2 regions of the Streptomyces sp. NPDC086519 genome follow, and region 2 is predicted to be linked to the other one. Evidence: riboswitches for the same ligand, from Rfam matches in the RefSeq annotation. Region 2 holds a riboswitch; the other holds the start of a gene.
The links. A riboswitch is a leader RNA that binds a small molecule or an ion and turns the genes downstream of it on or off. The one in region 2 is predicted to bind S-adenosylmethionine.
Positions count from the first base shown of each region.

Region 1 (4,411 bases), on a different contig from region 2:
CAGGCCGACGACCGTCAACGCGGGCAGGGACGCGTTGCGCAGCGCGTGCCGCAGATGGACCCGCCACCGGCCGGCGCCCTTGGCCCGCGCGGTCTCCACATAGGCCTGGTCCAGCGCGGTCAGCAGGCTCTTCGCCAGCACCTGGGCGATCTGCGCGCCCGTCGGCACCGCCAGCGTCAGGGCCGGCAGCACCAGCCCCTTCGGTCCGTCGTTGCCGAACGCGGGGAACCAGCGCAGCCGGAAGGAGAACGTCTCGACGAGCAGCAGCCCCACCCAGAACGTCGGGACGGACACCCCCAGCGGCGGCAGTGACAGCAGCGTCTGCCGCAGCCAGCGCTGTGCGGTGTAGGTCGCCAGCACCGCCAGACCGCCGCCGAGGAGCACCGCGAGCAGCAGAGCCGCGCCGGTCAACTGCAGTGTCTGCGGCAGGGCGTCGGCCAGCGTCGAGGTCACCGGCCGACCGGTGGACACCGAGTCGCCGAAGTCCCCGCGCACCGCCCGGCCGAGGTACTCGGCGTACTGCACCAGCACCGGCTTGTCGAAGCCGTACTCGTGGCGCAGGGCGGCGATCTGCTGCGGGTCGACCTGCCCCGAGTCCATTCCGGCACTGGCCATCGCCGTGACCGGGTCCCCCGGCAGGTAGTCGAGCACCAGGAACGAGACGGTGTAGGCCGCCCACAGCACCCCGGCCGCCTGGGCAAGCCGTTTGATCACATAGCGGCGCATGTGCTAGCCGATCCAGGTGTCGTGCAGCTGGATCCGGCTGGAGGCGTCGAAGGTCAGGTCGTGCACCTTCTTCGAGACGCCCAGTTGGGTCTGGAGCTCCACGATCGGCACGTAGTAGGCGTTCCGAACGATCAACTGCTGCGCCTGGGCGATTAGTTGCTTGCGCCTGGCGGTGTCCGTGGTTGCCGCCTGCGCGGTGAGTGCGGTGTCCAGGCCACTCGCCGGCACGCGGTAGAAGTTGGCCAGCCTGGTGGAGAAGGAGCTGCGCAGGATGTCGGGGTCGGCCCGGGTGACGTTGCCCCAGGCCGCGTCGTAGTCACCCGACTGCAGCGTGGGCGCGAACTGGGTGACTTGAAGTTGCTTGAGGGTCACCTGGACGCCGACGGCCTTGAGTTGCTGCTGGATCAACTCCAGCGCGGGCTGGTTGGTGCCCGCGTTGGGGATCCAGTCGATGGTCAGGCCGAGCTTCTTGCCGTCCTTGGCGCGGATTCCGTCGCTGCCGGTCTTCCAACCAGCCGCGTCCAGCAGCGACTTGGCCTTGGCCGCGGCAGACGTCAGATCCGGGGCGAGGCTGGTGTAGTCGGGCGTGGTGTGCGCGAGGACGCTGGTCGCCGCCTGGGTGCCGGTGGGGAAGACGGTGTCGGCGATCTGCTGCCGGTCGACGGCCAGCAGAATCGCCTGGCGTACCCCCGCGTCCTTCAGGGCCGGCCGCGAGTTGTTGAGGCCGAGACCGAACACGACGCCGGGGTTGGCCCGTCGCTGCAGGGAGACCTGACCGCCCTTGAGCGCCGCCTCGTTGGCCCTGCCCACGCTGCTGATCGCGTCGACCTGGCCGGACTGGAGACTCCCGGCCCGTACGCCCGCCTCCGGGACGACCTTGAACACCAGTTTGTCCAGGTACGCCTCGCCCTTCTTGCTCCACAGCGAGGAACCCCACGCGTATCCCGTGCGCTTGGCCAGGGTGACCGACTGGTTCTGCACGTACTGCTTCAGCACGAAGGGCCCGGACCCGATCACGCCGTCGCTGCACTTCTGCTGCGGGGTCTTCTTCACGCTCGCCGACGACTCGATCCCCAGCGAGTGGGTCGAAGTGGCTTGCAGGAACTGGGCGTTGGGCTGGCTGAAGGTCACCTTGACGGTGAGCGGGTCGACCACCGTGGTGCCCCTGACGCCGCTCAGATAGCCCTCGGCGAGCGTCCCCAGGGCGCCGAGCTTCGGCACCGCGTCGAAGTTGTCCTTGACCACCTGCGCGGTCAGCTTCGAGCCGTCGCTGAAGGTGACACCCGACCTCAGATGGAACGTGAACGTCGTGGCGTCGGAGCTGACATCCCAGCTCTTCGCCAGCCACGGCACGATCTTGCCGGTCCTGGGGTCCTGGTCCGTCAGTGAGTCAACGATCTGGCGCACCGAGTAGATGGTCTCGTTGCTGGCGACCTGCTGCGGATCCACGCAGCCGGCGTCCGAACCCACCGCGAAGGTCAGGGTGCCGCCGGACTTGGGCTGCCCGGAGCCGCTGCCGGAATCGCCGCCGCCGGAGCCGCAGGCGGTCAGGAGAACACTGGTGGTCACGAGGGCGGTCAGTGCCGCCCACCGGGAGGTTCTGACATCGGAAAGTGCAGTCACGGAGGGCTTCTCCTACTTGTGTCACCAGGCACGGGTGTGGCGCAGGGCACGGCCGCGCGTGGGCGTGCGGCCCCGGCCGGCGCGACGCCGGTGCCGGGGGAGCGCTGTGCAGGCGGGGATCAGGGGGAAACTGGGGATGAAAGACAGACGGAGATCAGGCGCAGGCGGGGGCGACGACAGACGCCGTACCGCGACCAGCGGTGGGAAGGCTCGTCAGGCCTGACAGAGACAGCTGGTCGAGCGCTTGAGGTCGATGTGGCGCCGACGCGAGAGCCGGGAGAACACGGTGGCGCCGGCGTAGCGTGCGCTGATGTCACCACCGTGCCGCATATCGGTCCTCCATGTGATCCGACCCCGGTCACGGGGTCGCGCGCTTGCGGAGATCGTCGGCGATCCCGCCGGGCTTTCACCTGGAGCACCCCACCGCGCGGGAGGGTTGCCGGTCAGCGAGCCAGGGCTTGACGCTGACACTCAATGCCGTCCGTGATCGTACGGAGCGGTCTTGTCGTACGTCAATGGCGCACAAGGACGCCTCGTCAGCGGAGTCCGAGGCGAGCGTGCGTCCGGTTCAGGAGCCGCCGCGCTCGCGGGGGAGTTTCTGGCCGGCCTCGATCGCCAGCGGCAGCCGGTTCTCGGCCGGGGGCAGCGGGCAGGTGGCCAGGTCGGTGTAGGCGCACGGCAGGTTCGCGGCGCGGTTGAAGTCCAGGACGACCGTGCCGTCGGCCGCGGGCGGATCAAGGGCCAGGGCCCGGTTGGCCGCGTAGGTGGTGACCCCGGAGGTCGCGTCGGTGAACAGCACCATCAGCCGGCCCGCACCGTGGCCGGGGAACGCGGTCAGCGACAGCTGCTGCCCGTCCAGCTCGAACTCGATCCTGCCCGGAGCGTCGTACACATGCTCAAGGCCCTCGACGGCGGCGCCCACAGTGGTTGGCCGCGGCGTGTCGAAGGGGATGTAGCGGCCGGTCACGGCCCAGCGCGGGTCGGGGGCGTAGGCGGGCGTTCCGGTGAAAGCCGTGCGCAGCGGCGCGTCCGGGTGCCGGGGACGCACGATGTCCTGGCCGCCGCGCTTGGCGACCTCGATGACGGCGTCTCCCCAGAGGGCGTCGACGCCGCCGCGCTCGGGAAGCACGCCGAAGCGGTGCTCGCCGCGCACCGCCGTCCCGTCGACGACCAGTTCCTCGCCCTCGTCGAGGTCTACGACCACGCCTTCGGGGCCGGTGCGCCACGCACCGGGCGCGTCCGGGAAACGCTGAGGTCGGTCGTCGAGCCAGTGCAGGCCGGTGACCGCCAGGAACCCGTGCGGTGCGGCGAGCCGGGCCTCCTGGGCGCGGTACCACTCCAGCCAGGTCTCGGTGAAGGCGTGGAGGTCCGTGGTGGTGGCCTCGGTGGTCATGGGCAATCTCCTTCGTGCTGGGGGTGCCGTCGTGCAGGGCAGGTGCTGTCGGGCCGACGGGTGTACTCAGCGGGCCAGTTCGCCGAGGAGCCGCCAGATGCGTCGGCGGTCGGCTTCTCCCGCGAGCCCGGTGCCCGAGAACACGACCTCGGTGGCGCCGGCGTCGCGGTAACGGCGTACCTCGGTCTCGACCGTCTTCTCGTCGCCGATCACGGCCAGGTCGGCGGCCCGTCGGCCGCCGGAGAGTTCGATGACCCGCGCGTAGGACGGGATCTGTTCGTAGGAGGCGAGGTTCTCGGCGGCCTTGGCCCGCACAGCGCCGACGTCGTCCGTGACCACGCCGGGCACCAGGGCCACGATCCTGGGCGCGGGGCGGCCTGCGGCCTCGGCCGCGGAGGTCAGGGCGGGCACGATGTGGTCCGCCAGGGCGCGTGGTCCCGCCAGGTAGGGCAGGATCCCGTCCGCCAGCTCGCCGCCGGCCCGCAGAGCCTGCGGCCCCATCGCCGCGACCAGCAGGGGGACACCGCTCCCCGCACCCGGTACCCGCGCCGGTACGGGTGTGGTGGCGGTGAGCAGCTCGCCGTGGAAGTCGGCCGTGCCGGTCGTGGTCAACTGCCGCAGGGCGGTGAGGAACTCGCGCAGCCGGGCGCTACTCCAACAGTCATGCCA
Region 1 covers NZ_JBFBJL010000097.1:6,921-11,331, reverse strand. The annotation lists gene AB0P24_RS44405 (ABC transporter permease) at 1-726, opposite strand, end outside; gene AB0P24_RS44400 (ABC transporter substrate-binding protein) at 730-2,349, opposite strand; gene AB0P24_RS44395 (putative leader peptide) at 2,563-2,679, opposite strand; SAM riboswitch class IV at 2,715-2,828, opposite strand; gene AB0P24_RS44390 (DUF1684 domain-containing protein) at 2,918-3,742, opposite strand; partial or broken gene AB0P24_RS44385 (LLM class flavin-dependent oxidoreductase) at 3,809-4,390, opposite strand.
Region 1: linked by a shared signal. The riboswitch ahead of AB0P24_RS44395 (putative leader peptide) and the one ahead of thrC (threonine synthase) in region 2 are both predicted to bind S-adenosylmethionine.

Region 2 (4,411 bases):
AGCTCCGTCCGGTCGACGCGGACGATGGTCTTGCGGCCCTCGCCGCCGATCTCCGCGCGCAGCGCCCGCATTCGCTCGTCGACGTCCGGCTCGTGCGCCCGCCTGCGCAGGAAGTCCGCGTCGGCCCCCAGGCCGTGCACCCCGATCCGGGTCTCCTCCAAGGAGGGGATCCCCGGCCCCAGCACCGCGTGACAGCAGGCGACGAACGCGTCCGCCCAGCGCCGCGTCAGGAACGCCGCGTGGTCGGCGCCCAGGATCCCGCTCAGCAGCTCCGCCGCGATGTCGTCGGGCAGCAGCCGGAAGTAGTCCGGCGGCGCCCAGGGGGTGTGGGAGAAGTGGCCGATGCGGAGGTCCGGGCGCAGCCGGCGCAGCATCCGCGGGGCCAGGGCCAGGTGGTAGTCCTGGATGACCACCACCGCGCCCTCGCCCGCCTCCTGCGCCAGCGCCTCGGCGAAGGCGCGGTTGTAGGCCTGGTACGAACCCCACTGCCGCCGGAACTCCGCGTCGAAGACGGGCTCCAGCGGGGTCTGGTAGAGCATGTGGTGGACGAACCACAGCACCGAGTTCGCGATGCCGTTGTACGCGTCGGAGAACACGTCCGCGTCGATGTCGAGCATCCGGACCTGCTGCCCGCCGGTGTCCCCGGCCGGCAGCCGGCCGCCCTCGGCCCGCCGCACCGCCTCCCGGTCGCCGTCGCTCAGCGCCGCGCACACCCACACCGCGTTCGCGTCCGGCCCGATGGCCGACAGGCCCGAGACCAGCCCGCCGCCGCCCCGTCTGGCGTGCAGCGAGCCGCCCGCGTCGTCGGGGCGCAGCTCGTACGAGACCGGTCCGCGGTTCGAGGCGACCAGCACCTCGGCACCGCCGGTGGAAGCCATGGGAGAAGCCATAGGCCTGAACCTAGCCCCGCCCGTAAACGCTCAAACGTACGGGCATGCCCGACGCGCCGCCGTATACGGCCGTACGGCGAAGTCACGCCACCCGGCGCTCGGCGTACTCCGTGATCTCCACCATCGGCGGCCGTTCCTCCGTGTCCACGGAGTAGGTGCGCGGTTCGAAGCCGTCCTCGCCTCGTTCGAACTGGGTGAGGGAGGGGCGGATCAGGTGGCCGCGGGCGAGCCGCAGCTGGGCCGTGCGGTAGATCGCGGCGGACATCCGGCCGAGGGCCTGGCCGTCCTGGTGGCGGTGTTTGCGGACGCCCACGTCGACCTGCGCCAGCGCGTCGAGCCCCACCAGGTGCAGGGCGTCGACCAGCATGCCCAGCTCCACGCCGTAGCCGACCGGGAAGGGGAGCTGTTCCAGCAGGGAGCGGCGGGCCGCGTACTCGCCGCCCAGCGGCTGGACGAAACCGGCCAGCTGGGGCCAGTGCATGTTCAGCAGCGGGCGGGCCATCAGTTCGGTGACCCGGCCGCCCTGTCCGGCGGCGCCGCCGAGCGGGCGGTCGTACATCGCCTTGACCAGGTCCACGTCCGGGTCGGTCAGCAGCGGGCCGACGATTCCGGTGACGAAGTCGGAGGAGAAGTCCCGCAGGTCGGCGTCGATGAAGCAGACGACGTCCCCGGTGGTGACCAGGAGGGAGCGCCAGAGGACCTCGCCCTTGCCGGGGACGGCGGGGAGGCGGGGCAGGATCGCGTCGCGGTGCACGACGCGGGCGCCGGCCGCCGCGGCGACGGCCGCCGTGCGGTCGGTGGAGCCGGAGTCGACGACCACGATCTCGTCGACGAGCGGCACCTGCTGCATGAGGTCGTGGCGGATGATCGCGACGATGTCGCCGACGGTCTCCTCCTCGTTCAGAGCGGGCAGCACGACGCTGACCGTCTGCCCGGAGGACCGCTTGGCGGCCATCACCTTGTGCAGCGGACGTTCGGTCACGGACCAGGAGCGGGTGGCCAGCCAGCGCTCGACTTCTTCCAGCACGGTCAGCGGCTCCTCACTGTCACGGCCACACGACGACGTGTGATCCATCTCGCGGTACGGACGACTCTCTCAACTGTCCTGGCCTTCGGTTACAGTCTTGAACAACGCCGATGACCATCGCATGTCCTGGGGTCACCCGGCGTTGACAACCGCATACAGCTCATCCAGAGGGGCAGAGGGAAACGGCCCGATGAAGCCCCGGCAACCCTCCAGTCGGTACTCGTAGATCGCCGATCAGTGTCGATCGCTCGCGAGGCTCCCGGCTAGGGAAGGTGCCAAATCCGTCTCACGGCGAGATGCGTCGTGAGGAAGATGAGGAGAAAGGGCCTCGCCTCACATGGCTGTGCAGACTGTTGCAAGCACCACGGATTCCACCGTCGACCTCGGTCCCGCCGCGGCCCTCAGCTGCCGCGAGTGCGGTCACCGGGTTCCGCTCGGCCCGGTGTTCGCCTGCGAGGAGTGTTTCGGCCCGCTGGAGATCGCGTACGACTTCTCGGCCTACGACACCGAGGAGCTCCGCAAGCGCATCGAGGCGGGTCCCGCGAACATCTGGCGCTACGCGCCGCTGCTGCCCGTCCCCGCGGACGTGGCGACCAAGCCGAACATCAACCCTGGCTGGACCAAGCTCGTCCAGGCCGACAACCTGGCCCGTGAGCTCGGGGTGACCGGCGGGCTGTACGTGAAGGACGACTCCGGCAACCCGACGCACTCCTTCAAGGACCGCGTCGTCGCCCAGGCCGTGGAGGCCGCCCGCGCCTTCGGCTACACCACCCTCTCCTGCTCCTCCACCGGCAACCTGGCCGGCGCGGTCGGTGCCGCCGCCGCCCGGGCCGGCCTGCGCTCCTGTGTGTTCATCCCGCACGACCTGGAGCAGGGCAAGGTCGTCATGGCCGCGATCTACGGCGGCGAGCTCATCGGCATCGAGGGCAACTACGACGACGTGAACCGTTTCTGCTCCGAGCTGATCGGTGACCCGGCCGGCGAGGGCTGGGGCTTCGTCAACGTCAACCTGCGGCCGTACTACGCGGAGGGCTCCAAGACCCTGGCGTACGAGATCTGCGAGCAGCTCGGCTGGCGGATCCCGGACCAGCTGGTCATCCCGATCGCCTCCGGCTCGCAGCTCACGAAGATCGACAAGGGGCTTCAGGAGCTGATCAAGCTCGGGCTCGTCGAGGACAGGCCCTACAAGATCTTCGGTGCGCAGGCCGAGGGGTGCTCGCCGGTGTCGGTGGCCTACAAGGCGGGCCACGACGTGGTGCGGCCGCAGAAGCCGAACACCATCGCCAAGTCCCTCGCCATCGGCAACCCGGCCGACGGCCCGTACGTCCTCGACATCGCGCGCCGCACCGGCGGTGCCGTCGAGGACGTCACCGACGAGCAGGTCGTCGATGCCATCAAGCTGCTTGCGCGGACCGAGGGAATCTTCGCGGAAACCGCCGGCGGGGTGACGGTTGGAGTCACCAAAAAGCTCATCGAGAATGGGTTGATTGATCCGGCGAAGTCGGTCGTTGTACTCAACACCGGTGATGGGCTGAAGACGCTGGACGCGGTTGCGGGAACCGGGCTCACCGCCACCATTCGCCCGAATCTGGAGTCTTTCCGTGAGGCCGGGCTCGCCTGAGTCCCCTGAGAAATAGGGCGTTGCCCCAGACCGGAGGTAAAAACGTGAGCGTCACCGTTCGCATCCCCACCATCCTGCGCACCTACACGGGTGGCCAGGCCGAAGTCACCGCCGAAGGGACCACCCTCGGTGAGGTCATCTCCGACCTGGAGAAGAACCACACCGGGATCTCGGCACGCGTCCTCGACGACCAGGGCAAGCTGCGCCGGTTCGTCAACGTGTACGTCAACGACGACGACGTACGGTTCGAGCAGGGCCTGGAGACCGCCACCCCGGACGGGGCCGGCGTCTCCATCATCCCGGCCGTCGCCGGCGGCTGACCTGCCGACCTGCTTGACAGGCTGATCGAATGACCGAACATTACCTTCGGTAACAGGCGTCACCGAGCGTTCACCCGATTGCCCCCTCCGTGAGAGAAGCGGAGGGGGCAATTCTGTGTGGTTGAGCGCGGTACAGTTGGGGAACACGGTCCCGATCTCCAGGTCACGGACCCCGTATTCGATACCGCAGGCCCGCCAAGAAGTAGCCAAAGTGTGCGGGTTATATGCGGCTTTTGTGGCCTTTATGGGGCCCGACTTGCCCTGAATTCGGCCGAATTCTCGCTACATTCCGGACCCCTTCCATCCAGAATTCTCGTCCGATTGACCTGTTGCAGACGGCAGTTGGACAGATACATTCAGCCGCGGTCGACGCGTTCCGGCGCACGCCCCCAACCAATGGGGGGTGAGGTCTGACCCGGATCCGCGAAGTGTGGATCTGTGCAAGGGCCAGTAATAGGGGAGTTAGGCATGGCTCAGGGCACCGTCAAGTGGTTCAACGCGGAGAAGGGGTACGGCTTCATCGCGGTCGACGGTGGTGCGGATGTTTTCGTCC
Region 2 covers NZ_JBFBJL010000006.1:57,643-62,053, reverse strand. The annotation lists gene AB0P24_RS08205 (trehalose-6-phosphate synthase) at 1-878, opposite strand, end outside; gene AB0P24_RS08200 (glucosyl-3-phosphoglycerate synthase) at 973-1,917, opposite strand; SAM riboswitch class I at 2,075-2,236, shown strand; gene thrC (threonine synthase) at 2,255-3,538, shown strand; gene AB0P24_RS08190 (MoaD/ThiS family protein) at 3,583-3,858, shown strand; gene AB0P24_RS08185 (cold-shock protein) at 4,327-4,411, shown strand, end outside.